DNA from 3 places in the Dyella jejuensis genome. Region 2 is predicted to be linked to each of the others. Evidence: riboswitches for the same ligand, from Rfam matches in the RefSeq annotation. Region 2 holds a riboswitch; each other region holds the start of a gene.
What was found. Region 2 has a riboswitch for cobalamin ahead of ISP15_RS15520 (hypothetical protein). Riboswitches for the same ligand answer to the same signal wherever they lie in the genome.

Region 1 (5,164 bases), on a different contig from region 2:
CCGACCGCAAACCCGTCGCCGCCATCTGCCACGGGGTATTGCTGGTTGCGCGTACACGCCGCGCCGATGGGCGTTCGGTCTTATATGGACGCCGCACGACCGGGCTGACGTGGGCGCTGGAAAAGTCGGCCTGGTCGCTGACGCGCATCACGCGCTATTGGGATCCGGATTATTACCGCACCTACACCGAATCGGCGGGACAACCCGCAGGCTACATGTCGGTGCAGCAGGAAGTGTCGCGCGCGCTGGCCAGTCCAGCCGATTTTCTCGACGTGCCGCACGACGCACCGCATTATCGCTGCAAGACTTCCGGCCTGGTGCGCGATAGCGATACCGACGACACGCCGGCCTTCGTGGTGCGCGACGGCAACTATCTGTCCGCGCGCTGGCCCGGCGACGTGCATCGCTTCGCACGTGAGTTTGCCGCCATGTTGAACGAAGGAACCCTGCGTTGATCACCGTCCCGCCCCGGCGCTCGCGCAACGAGGATGCCCAAGCCATCTTCCGGGTCGGCAACGGCAGCTTCCTGGAAATATCCGAGCCGTTCTGCATGGTCGACATGTTTGCGTGGCAAGACTCACGTGCCGTAAATTCAGGCGTGCGCGCAAACGGCAGATCGATACGCCATGTCAGCTAGCGATTGGATGTTCGGGCTGGAAGATACGTTGGGAAAACTTCCCGATAGCCCGGACGTGTTCCGTTTCCACTATGGCCTGCGGCATGGTTCGAGGAAAGTCGGACTCTATGCGCCCCGAGGCATTGACTCGCAATCACCCCACAAGCAGGACGAGCTCTACATCGTCATCCGTGGCACTGGCGAATTTTTGAAAAGCGAAGAACGCCGTTCGTTCAAAGCAGGCGACGTCCTGTTCGTGGAAGCGGGTATCGAGCATCGGTTTGAGCATTTCTCCGCCGATTTTGCCACCTGGGTGATTTTTTGGGGGCCCGATGGCGGCGAACACTAGGCATCACAACATCCTGGCGATTTTCCGGGTTGTTTCGGGCAATTTCCTGGAGATGTACGACTTCATGGTCTACGGCTATTACGCCCCGGCCATTGCCAGGACGTATTTCCCCAGCCACAGCGCGTATGCCTCCTTGCTGCTTACCCTGCTCGCGTTCGCCGCGGGCTTCGTGATGCGCCCGGTCGGCGCGATCGTGCTGGGCGCGTACATCGATCATCACGGGCGGCGCCGCGGGTTGATCCTTACCCTGGGCCTGATGGCGATCGGCACGCTGCTGGTGGCGGTGGTTCCCGGCTACGCCACGATCGGCGTGCTGGCGCCGCTGCTGGTAGTGGCGGGGCGTTTGCTGCAAGGTTTTTCGGCCGGCGTGGAACTGGGCGGCGTATCGGTATATCTGGCGGAAATCGCCACGCCCGGGCACCGCGGCTTCTACTGCGCGTGGCAGTCGGCCAGCCAGCAGGTGGCGGTGGTGTTTGCTGCGCTGCTCGGCCTGCTGCTGCAATCGTGGCTGCCGCCGGAAGCGGTTTCCGCGTGGGGCTGGCGCATTCCGTTCCTGATCGGCTGCTTGATCGTGCCGTTCCTGTTCCTGCTCCGCCGTTCGCTGGAAGAAACCGAGGCCTTCCTGGCACGCCGCCGCCCAGACGTCGGCACGATCTACCGCTCGATGCTTGCCAACGGTCGCATCGTGCTGGTCGGCGTGGCGCTGGTGATGATGACCACGGTGTCGTTCTATCTGATCACCGCCTATACGCCGACCTTCGGCGTGGAAGTGCTCAAGCTTTCGCAGGCCGATGTGTTCGTGGTGACGTTGTGCGTGGGGGTGTCGAATTTCATCTGGCTGCCGTTGATGGGCGCATTGTCCGATCGCATCGGGCGCCGCCCGCTGTTGCTTGGCTGCACGGTGCTGGCGCTGCTGAGCGCCTACCCCGTATTGCACTGGCTGGTCGCGGCGCCGGACTTCGGCAGGCTGCTCGGCGTGGAATTGTGGCTGTCCTTTATCTATGCCAGCTACAACGGCGCGCTGGTGGTGGCATTGACCGAACTGATGCCCGTGGACGTGCGCACGACCGGCTTCTCGCTGGCCTATAGCCTGGCCACGACAGTCGGCGGTTCCAGCCTGGCGATATCGCAGTGGCTGATCCATGCCACCGGCAACAAGGCCGCGCCGGGATTGTGGCTGTCGTTCGCGGCGCTTTGCGGCCTGACGGCAACGCTGGTGGCGTTCCGCGATCCACGCAGCCGCACGCAACATCTTGCTTGATGGCTGTCATCGCAGGCTGGCGGACGCAACCCCCATCTTCAACAACACCACGCCCAGCGACGGCACCTCGAACACGTGCTGTCGATCGACATTCCCCAGGTCGCGGTGCTGCCACAGGTCGCGCGCCGGCACTGGACCGCTCAAGCCCAGCGCCTTGAAATCCAGCGTGGCGCGCAACGAATGATTGAGCGTATTGACCAGCGCCACCGCCAGCGTGCCGTCGGACAGCGGGCGCGCCCATAGCTGGATCGGCCCTTCCTGCATCACGCGATTGCCCGGGATGCCGCGGGTATCCTGGTCGATCGCCAGCACTTCCCGGTTGGTAAGCACCTCGCGGGCATGCGCACTCATCGCCGACAGATCGTTGCCGGCCATCAGCGGCGCGGCAAGGATGGCCCACAACGTCATATGGGTGCGTTGCGGATCGAGCTGGTCCAGGCCCTGGTTGCCGATTTCAAGCATGTCGGCGTCGTTCCAGTGGCCCGGTCCGGCGTAACGCTGCAGGCCAAGCTGCGCGCTGGCGTTGAACATCATGCTGTCGTAGTTGGCCTGGATATCGTCGGTGGTGCGCCAGAGATTGGCGCCGACTTCCGGCCCCCATTCCCATACACGTCCCCAGCCGTAGCTGCACAAGGCATAGACGATCGGGCGTCCGGTGGCATCCAGTTGCCGGCGCATCAGGCAATACGCCGCTTTCATCATCGCGGTTTGCTCGGCTTCCGGCTTGCCTTCGATGTGCCGGTGGAAACTGCACAGGTCGTACTTCAGGTAATCCACGCCCCAACTGGCGAACAGGCGGGCATCCTGCGCCTCATGGCCATAGCTGCCGGTGAAGCCGCCGCAGGTGGTTTCGCCGGGCGAGGAATAGATGCCAGGCATTCGCCGAGGGCCGGGCCCGTGGTAGCTGACGACGGCGATTGCGGTGCTGGCGTAACGCCGGCGTTGCCTGGAAATCATGAACATCGCGCAGGCCGCGCCCCGTCTGGGCTCGTGCCGCTTATCCACCGCTTATCCACAATTTCTTGGGTTGACCGAACCCCGCCACCCCGATATGTTGTGCCCCGTCGGTCGCCGAACTCGAACAATTTCGAGTCCGGTTCGAGGGAATCCGGTGTGAATCCGGAGCTGCCCCGCAGCGGTAAGCGGAAACAAAAGCCCTTTCAGCACTGGCCCACGGGCCGGGAAGCCGGGTGAGTAGGCGGGCCGCAAGGCCCATGTCCGCGAGTCCGAAGACCTGCCGACACGGCATGGCCGGAGTGCCAGGCCGAAGGTGACGGCCTCCGCGGGGAGGCGTGTCGCGCGACGCGGGATGCCTGCCCGCAACGCGCGATCGACCGCGGTACCGCCACATCAGCCCTGCGCGCGGGAGCAGGCGGTTGAATCCCTGGAGCCCGTCCCGATCGAACCGGATCTACATCCGGCCTGGGCAGGTTCCGCCACTCGGAGCATCCGACATGCAGCCTCTCGATACCGAATCGCGCGAGCGCAGCGCCGCCCGCGCGGACACGTCCGCTTTTTCCGCCGACGCCGACGCGCCGGCCACTGCCCAGTACGCACCGATGTCCGCCACCGCCCAAACCCTTGCTCCCAGTGAACCGTTCGCCCTCACCCCGCCGCACAACCCCGGCCAGATGCGCGTTACCAAGCGCAACGGCGGACACGAGGTCGTCGACGTCAACAAGATCGTGCGCGCCGTAACGCGCAGCGCCGAAGGATTGCATGCGGTCGATCCGCTGCGCGTGGCGCTGAAGACCATTGGCGGCCTGTACGACGGCGCCACCACGCAGGAGCTGGATCAGCTTTCCATTCGCACCGCCGCCGCGCTCACCGCGGAAGAACCCGAGTACGGCCAGCTGGCCGCGCGCCTGCTCGGGGCGTTCATCGACAAGGAAGTGAGCGGCCAGGAAATCCAGAGCTTCTCGCAGTCCATCGCGCGCGGCGCGGAACTGGGCATCCTCAATGCGCGCCTGCGCGATTTCGTCACCGCCAACGCGCGCAAGCTCAACGATGCGATCGATCCGCTCGCCACGCGCCGCTTCGAATACTTCGGCCTGCGCACGGTCTACGACCGCTATCTCCTGCGTCATCCGCAACTGCGCAAGGTGATCGAGACCCCGCAGTATTTCTTCATGCGCATCGCCTGCGCGCTGGGCGGCAACGAGATCGGCGAAACGCTGGAGCTGTATCGCCTGCTCTCCTCGCTGGAATACATCGCCAGCTCGCCCACGCTGTTCAATGCCGGTACCGCGCACGAGCAACTGAGTTCATGCTTCCTGCTCGACTCGCCGACCGATTCGCTCGAATCGATCTACGAGAAATACGGCGACGTGGCCAAGCTCAGCAAGTTCGCCGGCGGCATTGGCCTGGCCTATTCGCGCGTGCGTTCGCGTGGTTCATTGATCAAGGGCACCAACGGCCATTCCAACGGCCTGGTACCGTGGCTGAAGACGCTGGATGCCTCGGTCGCCGCGGTGAACCAGGGCGGCAAGCGCAAGGGTGCGGCCTGCGTATACCTGGAGCCGTGGCACGCCGATATCGAAGAATTCCTCGAACTGCGCGACAACACCGGCGACGAGGCGCGCCGCACGCATAACTTGAATCTCGCCAACTGGATCCCCGACGAATTCATGCGCCGCGTCGAGCACGACGGCCATTGGTCGCTGTTCGATCCCAAGGTGGTGCCGCACTTTGTCGACAGCTGGGGCGAAACGTTCGAGCGCGCCTATCACCAGGCCGAGGCGGAAGGGCTGGCGGTCAAGACGGTGAAGGCACGCGAACTGTACGCGCGCATGCTGCGTACCCTGGCGCAGACCGGCAATGGCTGGATGACCTTCAAGGACCGCAGCAACGCCACCAGCAACCAGACGGCCAAGGCCGAAAACGTCATCCATCTGTCGAATCTGTGCACCGAGATCCTGGAAGTCACCAACGCCGGCGA
Region 2 (5,164 bases):
TGACGCAGGTGGCGCTGGTCTTGGTGGTGTCCAGGTGGAACGGCAGCATGTAGCCGGCGGCATTGCCGGTATACGGCTGGTACCAGACGCTTTGGCCGGTCAGCGCCGTGCTCGGCAGCGGATGCGGCACGGGATCGTTGAAGCCGCGCACGCCGGGGCGGCTGCCGTAGTAATGATCGAAGGAGCGGTTCTCCTGCATGAAGATCACCACGTGCTTGACGTCGGCGATCGTGCCGCTTTCGGTCGCGGCCGGCGTGGCCAGGGCCTGGCGGATCGCCGGTGGCAACATCGACATGGCGGTCAGCCCGCCCGCCGCGCCCGCCGTCAACTTCAGGAACCGCCGCCGCTTGATATCGTCGATCTCGCTCATGTCGCCCTCCCACCGTAGTTGCCGGCCCACGCCGGCCCACGCGCAGCACAACGCAATGCTGTTGCAGCCGGTTGCCAGCGGCAGGTCAATGCAGGGACATCAATTGGATGGGTATTGGCGGTTGTCGCTTGTCGTCGACAAGTGGGCCGCGGCTTCACTCGTCCATCACGACGCGGTACACGCTTTGCGTGCGTGTGCGGCGCATGGTGGCGCCGGCAGGCATGCATGCAGTGCGATCGCGAAAAAAAATCCCGGCCGGAGCCGGGATGTTCGATGCGATGCATCGCAGGAGTTTGGCAGTGGGTCGAATCACCAGTGATAGATCACTTTGGTGTAATAGTAGCGCCCATTGAAGCCGTCGGGTGAAAATTCTGAATAAGGAATCGTGCCGTTGGTGCTGTTCGCGGCGATCACCGTGTCCGGATAACTGTTGGTCGCGTTGTCCACGCCCAGCGTAAACGTCCAGTTGTCGAGGTTGTAGCTGCCGGCGATATCCAGCACCCATTGCGGACTGAAGGTCTGGTTGAGCAGGTAAGTGCTGTTGCTGTATGCGGTGAAAGTGCCGTAGCGGGTCAGGTTGCCGTTGAAGCTCCAATGGCCCAGCGTGTAGTTCTCATTGAAGATCAGCTTGCTGCGCGGGGTGGAATTGGCCAGCAGTCCCTTGATGTCACGGTAGCTCACCCGTTCCAGTTGCAGGCCGAGCGCTTGCAGCTGCGGCGGATTGGGCGCCACGCCGCTGACTTGCGTGCGGTTGTAGTTGTAGCTCAACGTGCTGTTCAGCACGCCGGCATTGCCGAAGTCGGAACGGTAGCTCGCCACCAGGTCGCCGCCCTGGGTGCGCGTGTTCACCGCGTTGGTGAAGTACTGCGCCGAGCTGTAGGCGACGTCGGTAACGCCGTTGGCGGCCAGGTAAGCCACCACCGCCGGATCGTTCAGCCCGCTGAGCGTGCTGGACAGCACGATGCGGTGATAAATCTGGATCTGGTAGATATCGAAGGTGAGCGTCAGCGGATCGAGCGGATTGAACACCGCGCCCACGGTGTAGTTGTGCGACTTCTCCGGCCGCAACGATTGGGCGCCCAGCAATTGCGCCACCGGATTGCTCACCGGCAGCAGGCCGGTCTGGTAGATGCCTGGCGTGACGCCGGGTCCCGCATTGCTCGGGGTCAGATACAACGAGCCGATCTGCGAATAATCCTCCTGCGCCAGCGATGGCGCGCGGAAGCCGGTGGATGCGCTGGCGCGCAAGGCAAAGCGATCGGTGAAATCGTAGCGGGCGGCCAGCGCGCCGGACACGGTATTGCCGAAGTCGTTGTAATCCTCATGGCGCACGGCGAACGAGGCGCCGAGTTTGTCGGTGAGATTGGTTTCCAGGCTTACGTACTGCGCCACGTCGCTGCGGCTCCATGCGCCCACGTTCACCGGGCTGTAGCCGCTGAAACCTTGTGCGCCGCCGCTCACGCCGGACGTTCCCACGTAATAGGAATCCGGATTGCCGGCGCTGATGCTGTAGGTATCGCGCAAGTATTCCGCGCCGAAGGCGAGCGTCACCGCATTGGGCAGCCAGTTGACGCTGAAATCCTTGGCGATGTCCACATCCACCGCTTGTTGCGCCGCCGACACGACACCGTCGAAGAAGCTGTTGGGCGTGTAGCCGAAATCATTGAGGAAGGCGTAGTTGGCGCTATGGATGGTATCCAGCGATACGCGATTGCCACCGTAATTGCCGCTTACGTCCCAGCGCCAGCCGCCGTCGGTGGTGCCGCGCACGCCGGCGACCAGCGCCTGGTCGGTGCTGTGCGACTGCAGCAGGGGCTGGTAGCCGCCAGGGTAGAGCGCGTCGAGCAGCGAGGTGACCGCACCGGGATAACCGTAGGGATTGCGATACAGCTCATCGGAAATCGCATCGCGCTCGTGGTAGCTGCCGAAGGCATAGAACTGTACGTGACGGGTGATGTCGTACTGCGTGTTGAGGAACAGGTTGTGCTGGCTTACCGAAGGGTCGCCGAATACCTGCTTTTCGCCCAGTTGCGGATAGCGCACATCCGCCCCGCCGTGGTTGGTCGGGTCCTGGTGTCCATCGTCCAGGCTGATGCGCAGCCAGCCTTTGTCGCCACCAAGCGGGATGCCGAAATTGGCCGAGCCCAGCCATTGGCGTCCGCCGCCGCGCTGGAACTGGCCGCCGTCGAGTTCGATCGAGCCGCCTTGCGCGCCATGCTTGAGGATGATGTTGATCACGCCGGCGATGGCATCGGAGCCGTACTGGGCCGACGCGCCATCGCGCAACACTTCAATGTGGTCGATGGCGGAAAGCGGGATGGTGTTCAAATCCACCGGCGCCGAGCCGCGGCCGATGCTGCCGTCGGTGTTTACCAGCGCGCTGGTGTGCCAGCGCTTGCCATCCACCAGCACCAGCACTTCGTCCGGCGCCAGGCCGCGCAGCTGCGCGGGGCGTTGCGAGTCGGTGGTGTCGGTGGCGGCGGGGCGCGGAAAGTTCAGCGACGGAATCAGGCGCGCCAGGGCGGTAGCCAGTTCATTGCTGCCGGTGCTTTGCAGCGCGGTCGCCGGGATCACGTCGATCGGCGACAGCGAGGTGCTGTCGGTACGGTTTTGCGCGCGCGTACCGGTCACGATCACGGCTTGCAGGTTTTTCGCGTTGCCGGATGAGGGGCTTTGCGTAGCGTCCTGTGCGGCGGCGGTGCCGGTGAGGGCGAGCAGTACCGCGGCGGTGAGGCATGCCGTGGCGTGCCGGTCGAGCTTTTTATAGTGATAAGTGCGCTTGCCTGTCTTCATTAGCGAAATCCCCTGGCATGTCATTGCTGCGAAGCAGCAATTTCAGATTAGTGACAGCGGTGCCCGGCATCAAATCGACGATTGGGCGCCTAAAAGTCCAGATGGGAATATCCATATCGAACATCCGGTTAGCCGCCCCGTTCGGACCGGCGCGGCCCTCTCTCGGCAACCGGCAAAGACGCTGGACATGAGAATACGCTTCCCTCGCGCGCGTCTCGAGCATCGTTATACGCACGTAGAAAGGTTGTGTAGAAACATCCGGCGTGCTGCTAGGCGCGGTGCTGGGCAGGCACTAAGATGCTTCGGCCTGAGGTGACCATCGGCAGGCAGTCGATGGTTGAAACGGGAATCCGGTGACGCCGCGTCACGGCCAGTCCGGAGCTGCCCCCGCAACGGTAGGCGAGCAACGCGATCCGCTGATAGCCACTGTGCAGCGTGCATGGGAAGGCGTGGATCGGAAGGTTCTTCCTTCGCTCGCGAGCCCGGAGACCGGCCTCAAGGCATCACCGGACAGGCGGAGGGCCCGTTTAGGAACCGCTGCGTTCGCAGCCGTGCCTTCTCACTGTCCATGCAGCAATGCGCAAGTGGCGCGTGAGGAGTATTGAAGCGATGAAACCCTTGTCCCGGACCACCTTTGCGTGGCTGTGCGCGATGTTGGCGCTGTTGATGGTCACCACGCGCTTCAAGCATTTCGGCGATGCGTTGCATTTGCCGGATGCCTCGATGGCGGTGTTCTTCCTGGGCGGCCTGTATCTGCGCCGGCATCTGGCCTTCGTATGTTTTGTACTGCTGGCCGTGCTGCTCGACGAAGTATCGATCCATTACGCAGGCATCAGCGATTTCTGTGTGACAGCCGCCTATGCCTTCCTGCCGCTGGCTTATGCCGCACTCTGGTATGGCGGCCGGCTTTATGCCGATCGGTTGTGCGCCACCGTGCCGTCGCTGCTGGGTGCTTTCGGAGTTGCCGTGCTCAGCGCGGTGTTGTCGTTCGCCATTTCCAATGGCTCGTTTTATTGGCTGGGTGGCCGCTACGCGCACCCGCATATGGCCGAGTATGTGCAGCGCCTGTGGCAATGGGGACCCTTGTTTGTGCGCACGACGCTGACTTACGTGGCGGTGGCGTTGCTGGTGCAGGGCTTGTTGCAGCGGCTGAGCGCGCGCGTGGCCGCGCCGGGGGCGCGCGCATGAGCGAGCAACCGCCACGCGCCGGGATGACACCGGAGCAGCGCCATCGCGAGCGCATGCAACGCAAGAAGGAATTGGTGGATCGCAAGATCGCCCGCGCCACCATCGATCGCGGCGTGCTGGTAGTAAATACCGGCAATGGCAAGGGCAAGAGTTCGTCCGGCTTCGGCATGCTGGCGCGCTCGCTCGGGCACGGCTTCAAATGCGGCGTGGTGCAGTTCATCAAGGGCACTTTCTCCACCGGTGAAGAAGCCTTCTTTCGCCGCCTCGCCGGCGACCAGCTCGATTATCGCGTGATGGGCGAGGGCTTCACCTGGGAAACCCAGGACAAGGCACGCGACATTGCCGCCGCGCAGGCAGCCTGGACCATCGCCGCCGGCATGCTGGCCGATCCGGCCTACGACTTCGTATTGCTGGACGAACTCAACATCGCGCTGGTCAAGCAATACGTGCAGCTGGAGCACGTGCTGGCGGCCGTGGCAGCGCGCCCGCCGCGCCAGCATGTGGTGATCACCGGCCGTGGCGCGCCGGATGGACTCATCGCCGTGGCCGATACCGTGACCGAGATGCGCATGGTCAAGCATGCGTTCGATGCCGGCATCATGGCGCAAAAGGGCGTGGAGCTGTGATCGCCACCGCTCAAGGATGCCTTCGTCCGTGCGCGGCACGGGTGCCGGTCGCATGACGCAATCCGCCACTCGGCACTGCCCGGCATGGCTGGTTTCCGCGCCGGCATCGGGGCAGGGCAAAACCTCGGTGACAGCCGCGCTGGCACGCTGGCACACGCGCCAGGGCCGGCGCGTGCGCGTGTTCAAG
Region 3 (5,164 bases), on a different contig from region 2:
GTCCGGCGGAAGGCTGGTCGAGGTCAGCGCTACCAGCATGACCGGAATTTGCGAGGTGTCGAACTTGAAGTACTGCGGCGGGCTGGGCAGCGAGCTTGGCAGGTCCGGCGCGGCGGCGTTGATCGCCGATTGCACATCCTCGGCGATCTTGTCGACATTGCGGCCGAAATCGAAGCGCACCATCACGGTAGCGCTGCCCTGGTTGGCGTTGCCGTACATGTCCTGCACGCCGGGAATGCGTCCCAGATGGCGTTCCAGCGGCGCCATCACTGTGGTCGCCATGGTCTGCGGGCTGGCGCCCGGCTGGCTCACGGACACGAAGACGCCGGGGAAATCCAGCGTGGGCAGCGCGGCGACGCCCAGCATCAGATAAGCGCAGAAGCCGGCGATGGTCAGTCCGATCGCCAGCAACGAGGTGCCGATCGGCCGGCGGATGATCGGTGCGAAGATATTCACGCGGTCACCGATACGCCGAGGTCAGGCCAATGTAAGCCATGTCCGCGCCCATCCAGCGCGGTCCATGGCGCAAACCAAGCGAAGGGCACATTCATGGGCGCCTTTATGCCTTTGGAAGCGATGCCCGTGAATGTGCCTGAAGTCCGCGTGCGCCGGAAGCCTTGGCGACATCGTTTCCTCGATCGCCAATGTTTTTTTTCCCTCTCCTCTCGGGGAGAGGGCACGGGCGAGGGGCACGCTTGCGACGAGCCTGCGTTCGAAGCGTGCCTTTGATCGACCTCTCCCCGGCCACTTCCCGCCAGGCGAACGCTTACGGGCTGTACCGCAAGGTCAGATACCAGGTGCGCCCCAGCTGGTTGTAGTAATAGGCCGTCTCATAGTTGTGATCGAACACGTTCGCCAGCTTGGCTTCCACCTGCCAGCCGGGCGCAAATGCATAGCTGGCGCGCAGGTCGGTGGTGGCGTAGCCGCCCATGCGATACACGTTGGCCGCGTCGTCGTAACGCTTGCCGGAGGCGAAAAAGGTGGCCCCGACGTTGAATTTGCCGAACGCGCGATCGACATCCACGCGCGCGGTGCGTTCGGCCCGCCGCGGCAGGATGTTGCCGTTGTTGGCGGTATCGTCGTCTTCGATCGGCTGCAGCAGGGTCAGGTAGCTCTGCACGCGCCAGTCGTCCAGCTTGAAACCGAACTGGCCTTCGATACCGCGGATGCGCGCGCGGCTGATATTGATCGGAACAAACTCGCTATTGAAGCCGATCAGGTCGGTAATGCGCGTCTGGTAGGCATTGACGCCCCAGTTCCAATCGGTGAGTTGCTGGGTCAGGCCGATTTCCGCGCTGCGCGACGTTTCCGGCTTGAGGTCCGGGTTGGACGTGGGTACGCCGCCTGCGGCAGGGAAATACAGGTCGTCGAAGGTCGGCGCATGGAACGCGCTGCCGTAGCTCACCGACAGCGTCGGTCCCTGTTCGAAGTGATAGCCCCATGCCGCCGCGCCGGTATTGTGATTGCCGAACTGATCGTTGTGGTCATGGCGCGCCGACAGCTGCACTTCGTTCTGGCCGAAGGTGCCCTGGTATTGCGCGAAGGCGCCGGTGTCGCCGCGACTGGTCTGCTCGAAGGCGGTATCGCTGTAGATGTGTTCCTGCTGGTAATCCACGCCCCCGGTCAGCAGCTGGTTGCTGGCCAGCGTGATGTCGTTCTGCCAGGAAGCCTGGTTGCGGCGCGAATCGAAATAGCCGGTGGCGACGCGCGGGTAATACTGGCCGAAATAACTGCCTTGGTAGAACGTGGCGTCGTCATCGCGGCTCTGGCCGGCGTTCAGCGTGACTTTCCACAGCTCCAGCGGCGAAAAACTCAGCCGGGCGCCGGCGACATGCTGCTCTTCCAGCGCGTCATCGCCGCCATAGGGGCTGCCAGCGTACTCGGCATTGCTCTTGCTGCGCAGCCAGTCGAACGCCAGCTCGGTGCCGTCGTCCCAGCGATAACCGAAGTTGGCGAAGCCGTTCCAGTTGCGGTAAGCGTCATTGCGCGGATCGTCGACGAAACACGCCACGCCGGCTTCCGCCGCGCCCATGCGGCAGGCGGGAATGCCGCTGGTGTATTCGCCGCCGAGACTGGCGTTGTACCAAAGGTGCGAATCGCCGCCGGACACGCCGGCTTGTCCATTCACATAGCCATGGCTGCCGCCGGTGACGCTGACCGAAGGCTTGATGCCGCCGTCGGGCTGGCCGTGGCGAAGAAAAATCTGCAACACGCCGCCGAGCGCGTCGGAACCGTACAGGCTGGCGCGCGGGCCGCGCACGAGCTCGATGCGCTCGATCGCCGCCACCGGAATCTGTTCCAGCGCCGGCAACCCGGCGCTCACCGAGCCGATGCGCACGCCGTCGATCAGCACCAGCACATGCGTGGGATTGGTGCCGCGCAAGTACAGCGAGGTCTGCGCGCCGATGCCGCCGGTCTGCGAAATGGATACGCCCGGCAGGCCGGTCAGCAAGTCGGCCACCGATGCAGGCTGCAAGCGGTCGATATCGTCGCGCGTGATGACGGTGACCGAGGTCAGCGTGTCATCGGCAGTGACGGCGGTGCGCGTCGCGGTCACGACCACCGGATCCAGCGTGTCACTTTGACTGGAACTTGCCTGGCCAGCGGAAACGGCCTGGGCCTGCGCAGCCTGCGTGGCCAGACCAAGCAGCAGCGCGGCGGCGAGCGCGCCGCGTCGGAGTGAAGCGTTGTTCGACATAACGGATTCCCCTGCCGCACGTCCCCGCGCGGCACATATGGATGAGCCGGCGCGCACGGATGCTCGGATACGGGAATGGCGGCAGCCAGCAACGGCCGCAACGCGATCTCCGCACCCGCCCACCGCGAGCCGCCAGAACCTTGAAGAGCCTTGCTGGCTCTGTTTCGGGCCGGTCTCCGGACTCGCGAGTGGCATGCATGAAAGACCACGCATGCCGCCGAACGATGCCTTCCCATGCTAAGCGCACAGTGGCGTGTGACCGTTCGTAAAGCGCTCGCTTACCGTTGCGGGGGCAGTGCCGGAATAGTCGTGTGGATACACGGCGCACCGGCTTCCCGTTTCATCCCCAGGACAAAGCCTGAGGACACCCGAAACGCGCGAACTGTAGCGGGCGGAGCCAGCAAGAGCAAATTACCGGCAATAAGTGCCCAGCCTGGTTGTAGATCGATGACAAGTGCGGAATAGGGAAATTCTAATGCCGAGGCTACATCAAAATACCTGTCCTGTTCAGCTTTATGATTTATGTAGCGTGCGCCTAAAAGAAATAATTTGTAGGCGGAACTCCTTAGCTGGATCATCCATTTAGACGAAGCATTGAACGTATTCGCATAATATTCAAGTAAATGAAGCGGTTAATGAATAATACGCGAATAGAATTACGAAGACCAATTGATGGTGCTGATTATATAGCTTGGTGTAGGGTTGATATGACTTTCTATTGCATAACAGGTTTTGCAAATGAAGAATAGATGCGGGCATGGGTTTTCTTTGAACGATAACTTGTCTGCATGGTATCGAGATGGATGAGGTGCTGCTCGAACGCCTGCTTGATTCTAAGGATGCAATCATGCGAGCAGAACTGTTACGCCTTCGTCCCCAAGTCTCATGATGAGTCGGTCGAAATTTGGCGTAAGCGACTACAAACTAGCCCGATTTTTCCTCCTGTCAGCAACTTTTGTATCGATCGGTTTGCTGGTTGCGCGCAAGGTAGGCATGGTGATACCTCAGCCGCTGCTATGGCTGGGTTGGTTTGTGATCGACATCAAGATTTTGCTTACGCTAGCCGAACTAGCGGAATTTCTACGTACTAGAAGGAAGCGAATTCAGTCGACGCGCAAAGGAAAGCCAATAAGGCTAAATCCCTTTTTCTCACTTATGTTCGTTGAAGTGACTATATTTCGCGGCTTTATGGAGTCGTGGAAAAAGCATGCTATGCCGACTGAGGGGTTTGCCTTTCGCAAAGGACCGGAATACAGATCAATGAAGTATGCACTTTGGATTTCGTTCCTGGTAGAGATACCATTCCTTTCCTTTCTCTTTTATATATTGCCAATCTTGGCTTTGTATCGTGTAGCAATAGAAGTTGGAGTGCTTTTTGCTTCAGCTTACATACTTATAGCTTATCGTTCAGACCTGTATGCCGTTAAACATAGTGCGCATCAACTCGATGGCGATCAACTGACCATACATATGGGGCTTCGTGTTAGGGGCGCCGTGCCGCTTGACTGCATTACAGCAATTGCACCTGTGGAAATAGGCAAGTGGCGCTCATTCGCGCGCAAGTTGACGCTTGATGGCATGGTTGTCGCCAAAGTCTCGCCATTGGACAAGCCGAATGTAGTGCTGCATGTAGCGCAAAATTCGGTCGAGCTTGAGTGGATACAAGGAAATACTATGTGGCCTGATTACATAGGTTTGTACGTTGACCATCCCCATCGACTAATTGCTGAGCTGCGCGCAAGCTGCCCACAACTTGATGAAAATCAACTTCCTGCAGCCTGAAACATCATTCGATGACCATGGCATGCATGAAAGCAACCAAAGGCGAGAACTGATCAAGCAATCAATTCACGAAAACTTCGACTCCGGTTCAAGTCTCTACCCTGTCGAAGAAGTATCCATCGGAAAGCCGGTGGCTTTATTGATGTGAGCCGCTCAAAGCGGCTAATTGGGGACGCTAATGCGACCCCGACAATTTGAGTCTAAGATTCATATCTACGTCCAAAACCATTGATGAAATTATTGGACTCATATTGGCCATGATTTTTGGCGGTCCTATCGGGATAGGAACTATAGCTTTCATTTTCCTGCTGGGTCCTTTGATACAGCCGCAGCACAAAGCAATCTCTGCCTGGGCAGAACGAGTTATTTTGTAGCGATAGGAGATGTCGACGATGAAGGAATCCCTGGAAAAGGATGCGGAGATGCTTTTGGAGGTTTTCCATCTCGGAGAAAAGCTCAAGTGCCTCATGCGGCACAGTTGGATGTCGGATGGCCGCCGAGAAAGCGTCGCGGAACATTCCTGGAGGGCATCATTTATGGCGCTTCTCTTGGTTGATTATTTAGATCAACCTGTGGACATTGGTAAATTGCTCGCCATGGTTATAGTCCACGATTTAGTCGAGGCAATATGCGGTGATGTGCCTGCCTTTGATCTTCTAAGTGAAGATAGGCGCGCTTTGAAAG

Region 1: linked by a shared signal. The riboswitch ahead of ISP15_RS05510 (ribonucleoside-diphosphate reductase subunit alpha) and the one ahead of ISP15_RS15520 (hypothetical protein) in region 2 are both predicted to bind cobalamin.
Region 3: linked by a shared signal. The riboswitch ahead of ISP15_RS04560 (TonB-dependent receptor domain-containing protein) and the one ahead of ISP15_RS15520 (hypothetical protein) in region 2 are both predicted to bind cobalamin.

What each region holds. Positions count from the first base shown of each region.
Region 1 covers NZ_JADIKJ010000004.1:122,092-127,255, reverse strand. The annotation lists gene ISP15_RS05530 (type 1 glutamine amidotransferase domain-containing protein) at 1-455, shown strand, start outside; gene ISP15_RS05525 (cupin domain-containing protein) at 645-965, shown strand; gene tcuC (MFS transporter) at 949-2,226, shown strand; gene ISP15_RS05515 (glycoside hydrolase family 27 protein) at 2,233-3,183, opposite strand; cobalamin riboswitch at 3,275-3,482, shown strand; gene ISP15_RS05510 (ribonucleoside-diphosphate reductase subunit alpha) at 3,786-5,164, shown strand, end outside.
Region 2 covers NZ_JADIKJ010000017.1:138,411-143,574, reverse strand. The annotation lists gene ISP15_RS15530 (phosphocholine-specific phospholipase C) at 1-370, opposite strand, end outside; gene ISP15_RS15525 (TonB-dependent receptor plug domain-containing protein) at 680-3,163, opposite strand; cobalamin riboswitch at 3,457-3,675, shown strand; gene ISP15_RS15520 (hypothetical protein) at 3,773-4,351, shown strand; gene cobO (cob(I)yrinic acid a,c-diamide adenosyltransferase) at 4,375-4,977, shown strand; gene ISP15_RS15510 (cobyrinate a,c-diamide synthase) at 5,030-5,164, shown strand, end outside.
Region 3 covers NZ_JADIKJ010000003.1:138,931-144,094, forward strand. The annotation lists gene ISP15_RS04555 (efflux RND transporter permease subunit) at 1-456, opposite strand, end outside; gene ISP15_RS04560 (TonB-dependent receptor domain-containing protein) at 767-2,698, opposite strand; cobalamin riboswitch at 2,849-3,085, opposite strand; gene ISP15_RS04565 (hypothetical protein) at 3,584-4,480, shown strand; gene ISP15_RS04570 (HD domain-containing protein) at 4,873-5,164, shown strand, end outside.